DNA from 3 places in the Rahnella sp. WP5 genome. Region 3 is predicted to be linked to each of the others. Evidence: riboswitches for the same ligand, from Rfam matches in the RefSeq annotation. Region 3 holds a riboswitch; each other region holds the start of a gene.

Region 1 (5,073 bases), on a different contig from region 3:
CACACCGGTGGAAATGCTGTTGGTGAATAGCGTAGTCGCTGAACCTGCCCTTCCCGGCATCAGATCCTGAAAATACAGCATGCCGATCCCCGCCACGATGCCGATGAAAATCGCATTGAACAGTTGCAGGATCATCAGCGCCGCCTTGAACTGAAACGCCACCAGTCCGGCATAGAAAATCACACCACTCGCCACGGCGTACAGCATCAGCTTGCGTTTGCCGGTACGTTTCACCAGATATCCGGCCAGCAGCATGGCAGGGATTTCCAGCCCGGCCGCCGTCCCCATCAGCAAGCCTGCCAGCCCTTCCGGCAGGCCCAAATCGCTGGTGATGTACAGCGGCATATCAATGACATACATGATATTGCAGGTCCACATCAGCAAAGAAGAAAAGAACAGCAGACGAACATCTTTGTTACGCCAGGCGCTGGCATGCACTACTTTTTCGTCCACTGGCAGTTCAAGGCGTGGTACTGAGGGCAGGAAAAACAGGATCATCAGTATGCTGCCGACAAACACCGCTGCCGCACTCAGGTACATTGGCGTAAAGCCGTAGTTCAACGCCACCATGAACGACAGCGGCGGGCCAAGCACCCAGGCCAGCGAGAGCATCGCACGCATCATCGAGCTGAACATCACCACTTCACTGGCGGAGCGATCCGCATGTTCCCGCGCCAGTGCAAAGAGCTGGGGCATCGACGCGTTACCTATCGCTGCCAGCAACACACCGACAGTGATCAGCACCAGATAATCGCGGCTGAAGGCAAAGACCAGACTGTTGCCGATCGCCATCAGGCAGCAGAACATCAGTAATTTCCGCCGGTCGCCTTTGTTATCCGAGCGGTTAGCCAGCAGGAAGCTGATGGCAATCCCGGCGATAGCGTTAACGGTATAAAAGAAGCCGACCCACAATGGCCGGACTTTCACTTCATTGGTCAGAAACAGACTCAGCGTCGGCGCCTGTAATGCACCCGCCACGCCGCACAGCAAGGAGACCACCAGAAAGGTGACATAAATACGATTAAAACGAGGTTTTGACATGACGTCGTCCCTGAGAAATGAATGCAGATAAAGCAAGACAGACAGTGTAGCGAAGTTTCAGTCGGTTCAGGAAAATGAGCATAAAAAAACCAGTGAGTTTCCTCACTGGCTGGTGACAATACACCATTACTCAGAAAATCGAATTTAGTCAGACCTGAAGTCACAGTCGCCGGCGGTATTGTTCGTCGTCCATCGTTTCCATATCCCACTGCGTGAGACGGGACAGAATATCCAGACGGTACTGCACCGGTACCCATGACAGCCAGTCTGCATGATTTTTAGAGGCGTTCTTTTTGATGGCTTCAAAATAACGCTGATAGAAACGGGCGTTCAGACTGCGTTTCATGATGATCTCCGGTTGTTCACAACAGGCTTTCGTTGAGAAACAGTATCGGCGTAATATGAGGAAAGATAAATTGATGAAGATCGGCCACGGAGTTCCTCTTTTATGTCCTCATCCCGTTTGCAACAACAGTTCATCCGCTTATGGCAAAGCTGTCACGGTGAAGAAACTGAAACGACATTACAGGCACTGTCAGAAGTCCTGAACTGTTCACGCAGACACATGCGCTCGTTGCTCAGCACCATGCAGGGACAGGGCTGGCTGACGTGGGATGCAGAGGCCGGACGCGGCAAACGATCCACGCTGAAATTTCTTTATACCGGGCTGGCACTCCAGCAACAGCGAGCTGAAGAGCTGCTGGAACAGGACAGCATTGATCAGCTGGTACAACTGGTCGGCGACAAAACCCTGGTGCGTCAGATGCTGCTGTCCCAGCTCGGGCGCAGCTTCCGTCAGGGCAAACATATTCTGCGCGTACTGTATTATCGCCCGCTGATGAATCTGCTGCCCGGCACCATGTTGCGCCGTTCAGAAACCCACATTGCCAGACAAATCTTTAGCGGCCTGACACGCATAAATGAGGAAAATGGGGAAGCAAAAGGCGATTTAGCCCATCACTGGCAGGAAGTTTCGCCGCTGCACTGGCGGTTTTATCTGCGCCCCGCCATTCATTTTCATCATGGTCGCGAACTCGAGATGGCAGATATTATCGCCACGTTTATTCGCCTGAAATCACATCCGCTGTTCAGCAACCTGAAATCAGTCACGACGCCCACGGCAAATGTCATAGATATCCACCTGAATGAACCCGACCGCTGGCTGCCGTGGTTGTTTGGCAATATCCACGCGATGATCCTGCCGCAGGAATGGCAGTCACTGCCTGATTTTGCCCGCCATCCGGTCGGCACCGGCCCTTACGCCGTGGTGCGTAATCTGAAAACACAGCTGCGCATCCGCGCCTTTGACGATTATTTTGGCTTCCGGGCACTGATCGACGAGGTGAATATCTGGGTATTACCGGAACTGAGTGAAGAGCTGGTGCATTCCGGCGTACAGCTTCAGGCTGATGAATCAGGCAAAAGCGAGCTGGAAAGTCGCCTTGAAGAAGGCTGCTATTTCCTGTTATTTGACCAACGTTCGCCGGTCGGACAATCTGAAGAAACACGCCAGTGGTTGTGCGATTTACTCAATCCCATCGCCTTACTGAATAATGCCGAACCGATTTACCAGCGCTACTGGTCTCCGGCGTATGGCCTGCTGCCGCGATGGCATCACAAAGCGCCCCGGCCACGTCCGCCCAAACCGCAAAACCTGACGCAGGTAACGCTGACATTTTACGGCGAGCATTCCGAACATCAGGCGATCTGCAACGCCCTGCGCCCGTTGCTGGCGGAAGAAGGTATCGAACTGATTATTCAGATAGTGGATTACGCAGTCTGGCACCGCGGCGATGCCAAAAGTGATCTGTGGCTCGGCAGTGCCAACTTCACCCTGCCGCTGGAGTTTTCACTGTTCGCGCATTTCTACGAATTGCCGCTGGCAAAGCATTGCTTTAGCGAAGAGATGAACGACGATGCCGCCCTGTGGCACGCCGGGAATTTATCGATGGCGAAATGGAGCCAGAAACAGACGGTCAGCCATCAGATCCATCCCCTGTTCCATCACTGGCTGGTGCTACAGGGGCAACGCAGTATGCGCGGCGTGCGTATGAACACCCTCGGCTGGTTCGACTTTAAATCCGCCTGGTTTGCACCACCGGACAGTTAATCGGACTATCGCATCGCGCCGTTAGTCTCTAGAATGACATCCGTTCTCAACGGGGTGCCAGCACTTGTGAAAGCAAGTTTAAATATGGCTGAGACCTGATACCCGTCGAACCTGATCCGGTTAATCCCGGCGGAGGGATTTGAGACTGCGCGATGCTTACTCAAAATCCTTTGCCCTTTCATTTTTTTGGAGCGCAAAGTTGAAAAAATTACTGTCCTGCCTGCTGTTACTTTCTGCACCTGCATTTGCGGCAAAACCTGTTCTGACGGTTTATACCTACGATTCTTTCTCTGCTGACTGGGGCCCCGGTCCCGCCATTAAAAAAGCCTTTGAAGCCCAATGCGGCTGCGAACTGAAATACGTGGCGCTGGAAGATGGCGTGTCTTTGCTCAACCGTCTGCGGATGGAAGGTAAAAACAGCAAAGCCGACATCGTGCTGGGGCTGGATAACAACCTGTTGCAGGCCGCTGAACAAACCGGTTTATTCGCCAAAGCACCGAAAACCAACGCCAGACTGACGGTGCCGGGCGGCTGGAATGACAGCACTTTCGTGCCTTACGATTACGGTTATTTCGCCTTCGTCTACGACAAAAATAAACTGAAGAATCCGCCAAAAAGCCTCGATGAACTGATCAACAGCGACCAGAAATGGAAAGTCATTTATGAGGATCCACGCACCAGTACACCGGGTCTGGGCCTGATGCTGTGGATGCAAAAAGTCTACGGCGATAAAGCGCCGCAAGCGTGGGAAAAACTGGCGAAGAAAACTGTCACCGTCACTAAAGGCTGGAGCGAGGCTTACGGTTTATTCCTCAAAGGCGAAAGCGACCTGGTGCTGAGCTACACCACCTCTCCGGCATATCATATTGTCGAAGAGAAGAAAGATAACTACGCCGCAGCCGATTTTACCGAAGGGCATTACATGCAGGTCGAAGTGGCGGGCCAGCTGGCAAACAGCAAGCAACCGAAACTGGCTGAACAGTTTATGAAGTTCGTCACTACGGAAGATTTCCAGAAAGTGATCCCGACCGGCAACTGGATGTATCCGGTGGTGGATACGCCGCTGCCTGACGCGTTTAAACAGCTGACGGTTCCGGCCAAATCTCTGCAATACAGCGCACAAGATGTCGCAACTCATCGTTCACAATGGATCCAGGCATGGCAGAACGCCGTCAGCCATTGATCCCCCGCTGGCTGTTGCCGGGCGTCATCGCATCACTGGCTATGTTGCTGGTGGCCGTACTGGCTTTAGGCTCTCTGTGGCGTCATGCGCCACAGATGAACGGCACCTCGCTCTGGCAGGATCCTTATCTCTGGCATGTGATCCGCTTTACTTTCTGGCAGGCGCTGCTTTCAGCGCTTTGCTCGGTGCTGCCCGCGATTTTGCTGGCACGCACCTTGTTCCGCCGCCGTTTTCCCGGCCGTCAGCTGTTACTGCGTTTATGCGCGATGACGCTGGTCTTGCCGGTTTTAGTCGCCGTGTTTGGCATCCTCAGTGTTTACGGAAGACAGGGCTGGCTGGCGCAAATTTGCGGCTGGCTGGGCATGGATTACCGTTTCTCGCCGTATGGTTTACAGGGCATTTTGCTGGCGCACGTGTTTTTCAATCTGCCGCTGGCAACCCGTCTTTTAGTGCAGGCACTGGAAAATATCGCCGTTGAGCAGCGCCAGCTCGCCGCACAACTCGGTATGAATATCTGGCAGCAATTCCGCTTTGTGGAATGGCCTGCCATTCGCCGGCAGATATTCCCCGCCGCCGCCTTAATCTTTATGCTGTGTTTCGCCAGCTTCGCCACGGTGCTTTCACTGGGTGGCGGTCCGCAGGCAACGACCATTGAACTCGCCATTTATCAGGCGCTAAGTTACGACTACGATTTAAGCCGCGCCGCCACGCTGGCCCTGATCCAGCTGTTTTGTTGCCT
Region 2 (5,073 bases), on a different contig from region 3:
TAAAGAAGAAAAATTCTATCCGCTGAACCCGTTTGATGCCGTTCATTTGCAACAGGCGCTGACGAAATTTCATCAGGTTGAACAGGCGCTGAGCGAAACCCAGCACCAGGCATAATCCGCGGTTACCACCAGCGGTGGAAATGATGCACAGGCCCGATACCGTGGCCGACTTCCAGTGAGTCGGCCTGCATCAGCGCCTGCTGTAAATAGGCTTTGGCTTCGCGTACCGTATCGGCCCAGTTGTGATGACGCGGACGTAACGCGGCCAGCGCGGCCGACAGCGTGCAACCGGTGCCATGAGTATGTCGGGTATTCACACGCGGCGCAGTAAACCGCTCGCGGGAACCGGTCACAAACAACCAGTCAGGGCTTTCCTCATCACTCAGATGTCCCCCTTTCATCAGCACGGCACCACATCCCATCGCCAGTAAGGCTTCTCCCTGCTCACGCATTTCGGTTTCATTCGCCGCCACCGCACATTCCAGTAACGCCGCCGCTTCGGGCAGATTTGGCGTAATAATGGAAGCCTGCGGGATCAGCAAACGACGCACGGCATCCACGGCCTCCGGCAGCAGTAACGGATCGCCACTTTTCGCCAGCATCACGGTATCCAGCACCACAAACGGCGGCTGATAATGTCTGAGTCGCTCCGCAACCGCCTCCACAATCTGACTGTTCGCCAGCATGCCGATTTTCGCACTGTCGATCCGCACATCGCTCAGTACGGAATCGAGCTGTGCTGAAACGAAATCTGGCTCAATGTTATAGACCGACTGCACACCACGGGTGTTCTGCGCCACCAGCGCGGTGATCACACTGGTGCCGTACGCACCCAGCGCCGAGAAGGTTTTCAAATCCGCCTGGATCCCCGCCCCGCCACTCGGATCTGTGCCTGCAATCGTCAGTGCATTAATACGTTTCATTGCATTTCCTCGCCGTTCAGCCATTCTTCGCCCATTAAATACAGATTATCGAGGTATTCAGGCGTGAAACTGCCCGGCCCCTTCACGACCGCACAGGCGCGCTCGCCGGCACAGGACATCACCCGGCAGGCGGCGGCCACGTTATCCAGGCGATCACCCGGCAAAGCCACAAAGGCCGCCACCACCGCAGATAATGCGCATCCGGTACCCACCACGCGGGTCATCATCGGATGTCCGCCAGCCACCGCCCAACTGCGCATCCCGTCGGTGACGTAATCGGTTTCACCCGTCACAGCCACTACCGCGCCGGTCTCCCGCGCCAGTTGCTGTGCGGCAGGTAAGGCAGAAAGGGAATCATCACCGCTGTCCACGCCGCGCCCGGACGCACTGAGGCCGCTGAGAGCCAGGATTTCCGAGGCATTACCGCGGATTGCGGCAGGTTTAAGTGTGATGATTTCACGACAGAATTCTGTACGCCAGCTTAGGCCACCGACGGCAACCGGATCCAGCACCCAGGGCTTTCCGGCCTGACTGGCTGCGTGAATAGCCGCCCGCATCGCATCGGCATGGGGATGTGTCAGCGTGCCGACGTTCACCAATAAGGCATCGGCAATGGCGCCAAATTGCGCCGCTTCGGCGGGATCAACCACCATCGCCGGAGATGCACCCAGCGCCAGCAGGACATTGGCGGTAAAAGATTGCACCACGTCGTTGGTCAGGCAATGAACCAGCGGCGCTGAAAGGCGGAGTTGTTTGAGAGAAGTGGCGGCTAAGGTGCCGGGCAAAAAGGTAGGTCGGGTATTCATAAATCTCCCCACCGGCACTCAGGAAGGCGGTATCAGGAGAGATACCTGACTTCCCTACGCTGGCATAATCCAGATCAGGTAATACGGGTAAAATCTCAGCCCTGCTTTGCAGCGGGCACCCCGAGTCAAGGGAACATTATTGGCGGCGAAGGTCAGAAGATCAATCAGGAAATGCGTTAAAAACCACTGTTCTCTAATAGGACAGTATTAACATATCCATTGGTTTGACAGGAATACCCTTACTAAGGCGGCTTTTCATTAATATGTTATTTTTGCCACAAGCATCACATATACCTGCTAATCTATATCAAATACCGTCTGGTTTTATATATGCTTAAGAATATCTATAAGTGCTTTTACTTATTGAAATGATTATATTAAATTCATGAATAATATACATCAGCGTTAGCAGAGGAATGTGATGTGAAATTAATTATACAAATACCTTGCTTTAATGAAGGTGGCACGTTGGCTATTGCTCTGAATGCCTTGCCCCGGCATGTTGAAGGCTTTGATAGCGTTGAATGGCTGATTATTGATGATGGCAGCTCAGACGATACCATCGACGTGGCCAGGAAAAATGGCGTAGACCACATAGTCAGGCATAAGACCAATAAAGGCCTGGCTTATGCATTCATGACAGGAATTGATGCCTGTTTAAAATTTGGTGCCGACGTCATCGTCAATACTGATGCCGATAATCAATATAATGCAGATGATATTCCGAAATTAGTTGCCCCAATACTCTCGTCACAGGCAGAATTTGTTATTGGGGAACGTCCAATTCAGGCAATTGAACACTTCTCACCTTTGAAGAAATTACTTCAAAAACTAGGGAGTTGGGTTGTGCGGACGGCCAGTAAAACGGATATTCCTGACGCGCCCAGTGGTTTTCGTGCAATTAACCGCGAAACGGCTCAAAAGCTTATAGTTTTCAGTAATTATACTTATACCCTTGAAACTATTATCCAAGCCGGACAGAAAAACATCTCTATCACATCCGTACCTATCAGAGTAAATGATGACTTACGCCCTTCCCGACTGGTGAAAAGTACATTTTCATATATCAAAAGAAGCGTAATCACAATTATAAGAATATTCGTGATCTATCGTCCATTCAGATTTTTTGGAACCATTGGCTTGACACTTTTCACCATTGGATTTTTGATCGGACTACGTTTCTTATTCAAATACTTTACGGGAGATGGCACAGGAAATATACAGTCTCTAATTTTGGCATCTATCTTGTTGGGGATGGGATTTCAGACCTTGCTGATTGCATTCGTTGCAGATTTGCTTTCTGCTAACAGAACATTACTTGAAGATTTAAGATTTAAAACCGCACAACTGCACAACAGAAATCCTCAACCTTTGGCAAAAAAAAATTATCCACCTGAAAAAGATCAATTATAAAACTAGAAAATTATTACAATAGGAAAAATGATGGCTATAAAAATTGCTGGTGGTAAAACTGAAGATGGTATTGTTGTAGGTAATAATTACGATAAATATGCTTCTAAAAATCCAATAGTACGCTGGATGATGAAAGGGTTCGAGAATTCTCTTTCAGGACTTGTTGCAACCGTTGATCCTCAGACGATCCATGAAGTTGGATGTGGCGAAGGATATTGGGTTCTTAAGTGGAATAAAGAGGGAATTGATGCGAGGGGGTGTGACTTTTCACAACAAATTATTAGTATTGCACAAGAAAACTCATCCTCAGAAAATTTGCCCGCTTCATTATTCAAAACAAGAAGTATTTATGACCTCAATAAATCTGAGGATTCTGCGGAGCTGATTGTCTGTTGCGAGGTGCTGGAGCATCTGGAAGATCCTGAAGCAGGCTTAAAGGCAATAAAAAAAGTAGCCGATAATTATGTCATATTAAGTGTTCCCAGAGAGCCTTTGTGGCGAGTACTTAACCTTGCCCGTGGGAAATATGTTAAGGATATTGGAAACACTCCCGGTCACTTACAACACTGGTCAAAAAAATCATTCATAGAATTAGTTGATAAACACTTCATTATTGTTGAAGTGAAAAGCCCATTACCATGGACAATGATTTTATGTCGCCAGCGTTAAAATTTAATAAATCGACGATAAATATCGCACTTAATATCCTGGGTAGCGGATTGGCAATAATCGGCGTCATTTTTGTCGTAGCACGCCTCCATAATTATTGGCAAAAAGCGGACATTCAATCTTTACCTCCTGTCTCTTGGTTATTGATTGGGTTTATGGCCATATGCTATGGCATAATAAATTTGTTACTTGCTATTGCATGGAAAAGCATCTTACTTCACTTGACTATTTCTGTCGAAAAAAGGTGGGCAATCAGAACTTATGGGATATCTCAGCTTGCTAAATATATTCCCGGGAATATTTTTCATATAGCGGGAAGACAAGCTATAGCAATGGCTTCAGGATACCCTTCCAGGCAAGTTTTAAAATCAAATTTTTATGAATTAATATTGATAGCACTAGCAGGTAGTACCTCTATATTCCTCATTATACCAATAATATTCCCCGTCATACCGCAAGTTATAGGGGTAATGATTACCGTCTTAAGCATCATCATAACCTTCGCTGTAATTAAAGTATTTTTTAGTAAGCAACTTTCGCATGCATTCTTATTGCAACTACTATTTCTTTCTCTGTCTGCAATAATATTTACTTTTATTTTAACAGAAATTTCATTCAAAGAACGAATACCATTAAACTACTATATTTATATATTTGGCGCATATACCATTGCATGGCTTGTAGGGTTAATCACTCCGGGAGCGCCAGCAGGAGTGGGCATACGAGAGTTAGTTATTGTTTTTTGTCTGCGATCTATTATCCCAGAGTCTGAATTGTTGCTAGCCGTGGTATTAGGGCGTTTTGTCACCGTTCTCGGGGATGTCGTATTCTATTTCTATGTATACACGCTATTGAATATCAAAAAGGATAAAAGTCATGAGCCTGTTAAATAAAGATAAAATGGCCCTGCTTGTGTTTGTGATTTTTTTCATCCTTTGCACTGGCTACTATTTAAACACTGACTTAGGGTTGTTTCCTGATGAAAACCCGCATCTCGGATATGTTCTTGATGTTGCCAAACACGGCTTCCCTGATTATATATCTGGAAAATCATATGGTTCTGTAAAGTTGAACAGACTCGAGCACCCGGCACTTTATTATATCATTGCGGGAATGATAGATAATATCGCAACTTTACTAAGCTCGCCTATTTATAAGTCTTTACGCATTATCAATTTCTTCATATCTTCACTTACGCTAATCTTCATATATAAAAGCCTAAAATCTTTTAAAGTAAATAATGAATCTGCTATTCTCTCAAT
Region 3 (5,073 bases):
TCCAGATCTTCCTGACCCAAATGCACGCCATACGCCTGATGCTTGACCGCCAGACGCCAGTAATCGTTGATGAATAACCGCGCCTGATATTTTTTGCCGAGCGCGATGGCATCAATAATTGCTGGCTCGGCTTGCTCATCAGGCAAATCTTTCACACGCAGTTGCAGTGTTTTAACGCCCGCGTCCAGCAGACGGGCAATCCATTCCACGGTATCAACGACCGGATATAAACCGAGGTGGAATGGAACGGCAGGAAAGGATTGAGAGGACGGATTCATTTGCTGCTCTCCGAACTGAGGTTATCGGCCGGGTGATAAAGCTCACCGCCGCGCGAACGGAATTCGGCAGACATCTGCGCCATACCGGATTCAACGAGTTCTATTGGCTGGGCTTTGGCTTCAAGCGCAGCGGCGTAATCGCGAACTTCCTGAGTGATTTTCATCGAGCAGAATTTCGGGCCACACATCGAGCAGAAGTGTGCAACTTTGCCGGATTCCTGCGGCAGCGTTTCATCGTGGTAGGCGCGTGCCGTTGCCGGATCGAGAGCCAGATTAAACTGATCTTCCCAGCGGAATTCGAAACGCGCTTTTGACATGGCGTTATCGCGGATTTGGGCACCGGGATGGCCTTTAGCTAAATCGGCAGCATGTGCTGCGATTTTGTAGGTAATCAAACCCTGCTTAACGTCTTCTTTGTTCGGCAGGCCCAGATGCTCTTTCGGCGTGACATAACAGAGCATGGCGCAGCCAAACCAGCCAATCATCGCGGCGCCAATACCGGACGTGAAGTGATCGTAACCCGGCGCGATATCGGTAGTCAGCGGACCAAGGGTATAGAACGGGGCTTCGTGACAATGCTCGAGTTCTTCGGTCATGTTGCGGCGGATCATCTGCATCGGCACATGTCCCGGACCTTCGATCATCACCTGAACATCGTATTCCCAGGCAATTTTGGTCAGTTCGCCCAGCGTGCGTAATTCGGCGAATTGTGCTTCGTCATTGGCATCCTGAATCGAACCCGGACGCAGGCCGTCGCCCAATGAAAGCGAGACATCATAGGCGGCGCAGATTTCACAGATCTCGCGGAAATGCTCAAACAGGAAGCTTTCGCGATGATGTGACAGACACCATTTCGCCATGATCGAACCGCCGCGCGACACGATCCCGGTCAGGCGTTTGGCGGTCATCGGCACATAACGCAGCAACACACCGGCGTGAATGGTGAAGTAATCGACGCCTTGCTCGGCCTGTTCAAGCAATGTATCGCGGAATATTTCCCAGTTCAGATCTTCGGCCACACCGTTCACTTTTTCCAGGGCCTGATAAATCGGCACGGTGCCGATCGGTACCGGACTGTTACGCAGGATCCATTCACGGGTTTCATGTATATAACGTCCGGTGGAGAGATCCATTACGGTGTCCGCGCCCCAGCGTGTCGACCACACCAGTTTCTCCACTTCTTCTTCGATGGAAGATGTCACCGCCGAGTTGCCGATATTAGCGTTCACTTTCACCAGGAAATTACGCCCGATGATCATCGGCTCTGATTCAGGGTGGTTAATGTTGGCGGGAATAATCGCGCGCCCGGCTGCCACTTCCTGTCGCACAAACTCTGCAGTGATACTGGCGGGCAGATGCGCGCCAAAGCTTTCGCCGGGATGTTGCTGGCGCAGAACCTCGCCGCGGATCCGTTCACGCCCCATATTTTCGCGAATGGCGATAAATTCCATCTCAGGTGTGATGATGCCCTTGCGGGCGTAATGCAGTTGCGTGACATTTTTACCCGCAATGGCTTTGCGAGGGCGCGGCAGGTGTTCGAAGCGGAGGTGGTCCAGCCCGTCGTCCGCCAGCCGCTGCTGAGTAAAACCGGAACTGACCTGTGAAAGTTCCTGCGTGTCCGCACGCTCGTTTATCCAGCGGGCGCGTAATTTTCCCAGACCGGTATGCACGTCGATAACTGCCGCCGGATCACCGTAAGGTCCGGCGGTGTCGTAAACAGGAATTGCTTCGTTTTCTTCGAACTGCGGATTGTCTTTGCCGCCGCCGACCAGCGTCGGGCTGAGCTGGATTTCACGCATCGGCACGCGGATATCTTCGCGGTCAGCTTCAAGATAAATACGCCGGGAGTTGGGGAAAGCTTCGCCCTGCAAGCTGTCGATAAACGACTGCGCCTGCGCGCGTTGTTGACGGCGATTTGACGGTTTCTTTTCAGAAATAACGGGTTTTTGGGTACTCGACATAGCAAATTCCTCGCAAAAAAACGTGATGGAAAATTGCTTGTCAGGAGGTTTACGGCAGGAGTAAAAATGGGCGGTGCAGCACGGGCGGCCTTATGCAGGCAGATGCCTGATTGCGCTGAACGCATAACATTACTCTTGTTCCCTTCGCGGGTACTAACCCGATCAGGTTCCGCGGATCCCGAATTAACGGTCTCAGCCTGGCGTAATTCTCAACAGAAAATTATGCGCTAGGCACTCCGACAAGAAGCCTCAATATAGGAGGCGTTTTTTTAAACTACAAGTAAAACCATAACCCTGAGCAGGGTTTTATTGTGGCAACGTGTTAAGCCGGTCTGGCGAGATCAGGTTCATTTTCCGAAGGTGGCACACTCTCCGGGGCAGGCTCAAAAGCCATGATAATTAATTGATCTTCCAGTTGAAAACGGGCATCTAATGCCTCACCGATATCCGATAATGCATAGTGAAACGCGAAAGCATTGTCATCGTTAATATCAGTTTCTGTGTAACTGTCATGGAAAGCCATGATAGCTTCAGTATTCAGCTCCAGAGCAGGGTAGATTTTTGCCGCCTGTACTTTTTTCGGGCTGCCTGCGCCATCGACTTCTTCAATGATGCGTGGATAGAGATGAAAATGCCCGGCAGAAAGATAGTCGACCAGATGATGGCAAAAACTGTCCAGCGCCTTTTCATTCAAAGGTGTATGTTTTTCTTTATTGGGTTTCAGACCGACGAAAGTGCAGTACGAAACCAGCAGTTCTTTGCGTGCGTGCAGCCATTGATCCACTAACTCATTACTGCCACCAACGCGTTGGGTCAGTCTTTCCAGACGATTTAGCATGGTTGACTCCGTGAGCGACAAAAAAAGTAACCAAAAGTTACTAATATGTAAATATCTTACTCAGATTGTCAGTCCCGACGAGGTTATGCAACAACAATTATGGAATTACAGATTACTGAGCAACACAACGGTTGGTGGATCATCAGCCAGGAAGGCAAGCTATGGCTGCCTGAGGGTGAACTGCCGTTTGGCAGCGCCGCACAATTTTCTCTGACCGGTAAAACAGCGCGGCAGATCGGCGAATGGCAGGGCGAACCTTTCTGGCTGGTTCGTCAGACGATGCCAAACCATATGGTTTCCGCCCGTCAGTTGCTGGATCAGGATCGCGGATTATTCCAGTTGGTCGGGCGTGGTGTGCAGTTGTCAGAGTTTTACCGTTCTCACAAGTTTTGCGGTTACTGCGGACATGAAATGCACGTCAGCAAAACCGAGTGGGCTGCACTCTGCGGGCACTGTCGCGAACGCTATTATCCGCAGATTGCGCCCTGCATCATTGTGGCTATCCGTAAGGGGGATGAGATTTTGCTTGCGCAGCATGTCCGTCATCGTAATGGTATTCACACGGTTCTGGCGGGTTTCGTGGAAGTCGGAGAAACCCTGGAAGAAACTGTGGCACGTGAAGTGATGGAAGAAAGTAACATCCGGGTGAAAAATGTCCGTTACATCAGTTCCCAGCCCTGGCCGTTCCCCAATTCGCTGATGATGGCATTTATGGCGGATTACGACAGTGGCGACATACAGCATGACCCGAAAGAGTTGGTTAACGCGAACTGGTATCGCTTTGATGCATTGCCGCAGTTGCCACCGCCCGGGACGATTGCACGCCGCCTGATTGAAGACACCGTTGCCCTTTGTCGTGCCGAACACGAAGAGTAGAGGCGATTTTACGTGATAGAATGCTGTCAGATGATTGTCGGGCGGCCCGAATACTGAAGGAAAGAGCAAGAATGAATGAGTTGAAAAACGACCGTTACCTGCGTGCTTTGTTACGTCAGCCAGTGGACATTACACCGGTCTGGATGATGCGTCAGGCTGGTCGTTATTTGCCGGAGTACAAAGCAACCCGCGCTGAAGCCGGTGATTTTATGTCGCTGTGCAAGAATGCCGAGCTGGCCTGTGAAGTGACTTTGCAGCCGCTTCGTCGCTATCCGCTGGATGCGGCGATCCTGTTCTCTGACATCCTGACCATTCCTGATGCGATGGGGCTGGGGCTCTATTTTGAAGCCGGTGAAGGCCCGCGTTTTTCTTCACCACTGACGAATCGTGCCGATGTCGAAAAACTGCCGGTTCCGGATCCTGAAATGGAACTCGGGTATGTCATGAATGCCGTGCGTACCATCCGTAAAAACCTGCAAGGTGAAGTGCCGCTTATCGGTTTCTCCGGCAGCCCGTGGACGCTGGCGACGTATATGGTAGAAGGAGGCAGCAGTAAAGCCTTCACCAAAATCAAAAAGATGATGTACGCCGATCCGGCGACTATGCATCTGTTACTCGATAAAGTGGCAGACAGCGTCATTCTTTACCTTAATGCACAGATCAAAGCTGGTGCCCAGTCTGTGATGATTTTTGACACCTGGGGCGGCGTGTTGACTCCTCGCGATTACCGCGAATTCTCCCTGAACTATATGCACAAAATTGTTGATGGTCTGATCCGTGAAAACGAAGGACGTCGTGTGCCGGTGACTCTGTTTACCAAAGGCGGTGGTCAGTGGCTGGAAGCGATGGCCGCAACGGGGTGCGATGCGCTGGGTCTGGACTGGACCACCGATATTGCCGATGCACGCCGTCGTGTGGGTGACAAAGTCGCGATTCAGGGCAACATGGATCCTTCAATGTTGTATGCCTCGCCTGTGCGTATAGAACAGGAAGTGGAGACCATTCTGGCCGGTTTCGGCAAAGGCAATGGTCATGTGTTCAATCTGGGCCACGGCATTCATCAGGATGTCCCGCCGGAAAATGCGGGTGCCTTTGTGGAAGCGGTGCATAGCCTGTCCCG

What was found. A riboswitch is a leader RNA that binds a small molecule or an ion and turns the genes downstream of it on or off. The one in region 3 is predicted to bind thiamine pyrophosphate.
Region 1: another riboswitch for thiamine pyrophosphate. It lies ahead of thiB (thiamine ABC transporter substrate binding subunit); the one in region 3 lies ahead of thiC (phosphomethylpyrimidine synthase ThiC).
Region 2: another riboswitch for thiamine pyrophosphate. It lies ahead of thiM (hydroxyethylthiazole kinase); the one in region 3 lies ahead of thiC (phosphomethylpyrimidine synthase ThiC).

Annotation. Positions count from the first base shown of each region.
Region 1 covers NZ_JQJR01000006.1:241,415-246,487, forward strand. Annotated here, with positions in the region: gene EX31_RS03705 (MFS transporter) at 1-1,041, opposite strand, end outside; gene sgrT (glucose uptake inhibitor SgrT) at 1,202-1,387, opposite strand; gene sgrR (HTH-type transcriptional regulator SgrR) at 1,490-3,151, shown strand; TPP riboswitch at 3,192-3,307, shown strand; gene thiB (thiamine ABC transporter substrate binding subunit) at 3,351-4,334, shown strand; gene thiP (thiamine/thiamine pyrophosphate ABC transporter permease ThiP) at 4,310-5,073, shown strand, end outside.
Region 2 covers NZ_KN050720.1:710,656-715,728, forward strand. Annotated here, with positions in the region: gene EX31_RS20385 (hypothetical protein) at 1-115, shown strand, start outside; gene thiD (bifunctional hydroxymethylpyrimidine kinase/phosphomethylpyrimidine kinase) at 123-923, opposite strand; gene thiM (hydroxyethylthiazole kinase) at 920-1,729, opposite strand; TPP riboswitch at 1,764-1,862, opposite strand; gene EX31_RS20400 (glycosyltransferase family 2 protein) at 2,153-3,142, shown strand; gene EX31_RS20405 (class I SAM-dependent methyltransferase) at 3,173-3,811, shown strand; gene EX31_RS20410 (hypothetical protein) at 3,796-4,704, shown strand; gene EX31_RS20415 (ArnT family glycosyltransferase) at 4,688-5,073, shown strand, end outside.
Region 3 covers NZ_JQJR01000025.1:16,811-21,883, forward strand. Annotated here, with positions in the region: gene thiE (thiamine phosphate synthase) at 1-278, opposite strand, end outside; gene thiC (phosphomethylpyrimidine synthase ThiC) at 275-2,239, opposite strand; TPP riboswitch at 2,362-2,488, opposite strand; gene EX31_RS16820 (Rsd/AlgQ family anti-sigma factor) at 2,562-3,077, opposite strand; gene nudC (NAD(+) diphosphatase) at 3,177-3,953, shown strand; gene hemE (uroporphyrinogen decarboxylase) at 4,025-5,073, shown strand, end outside.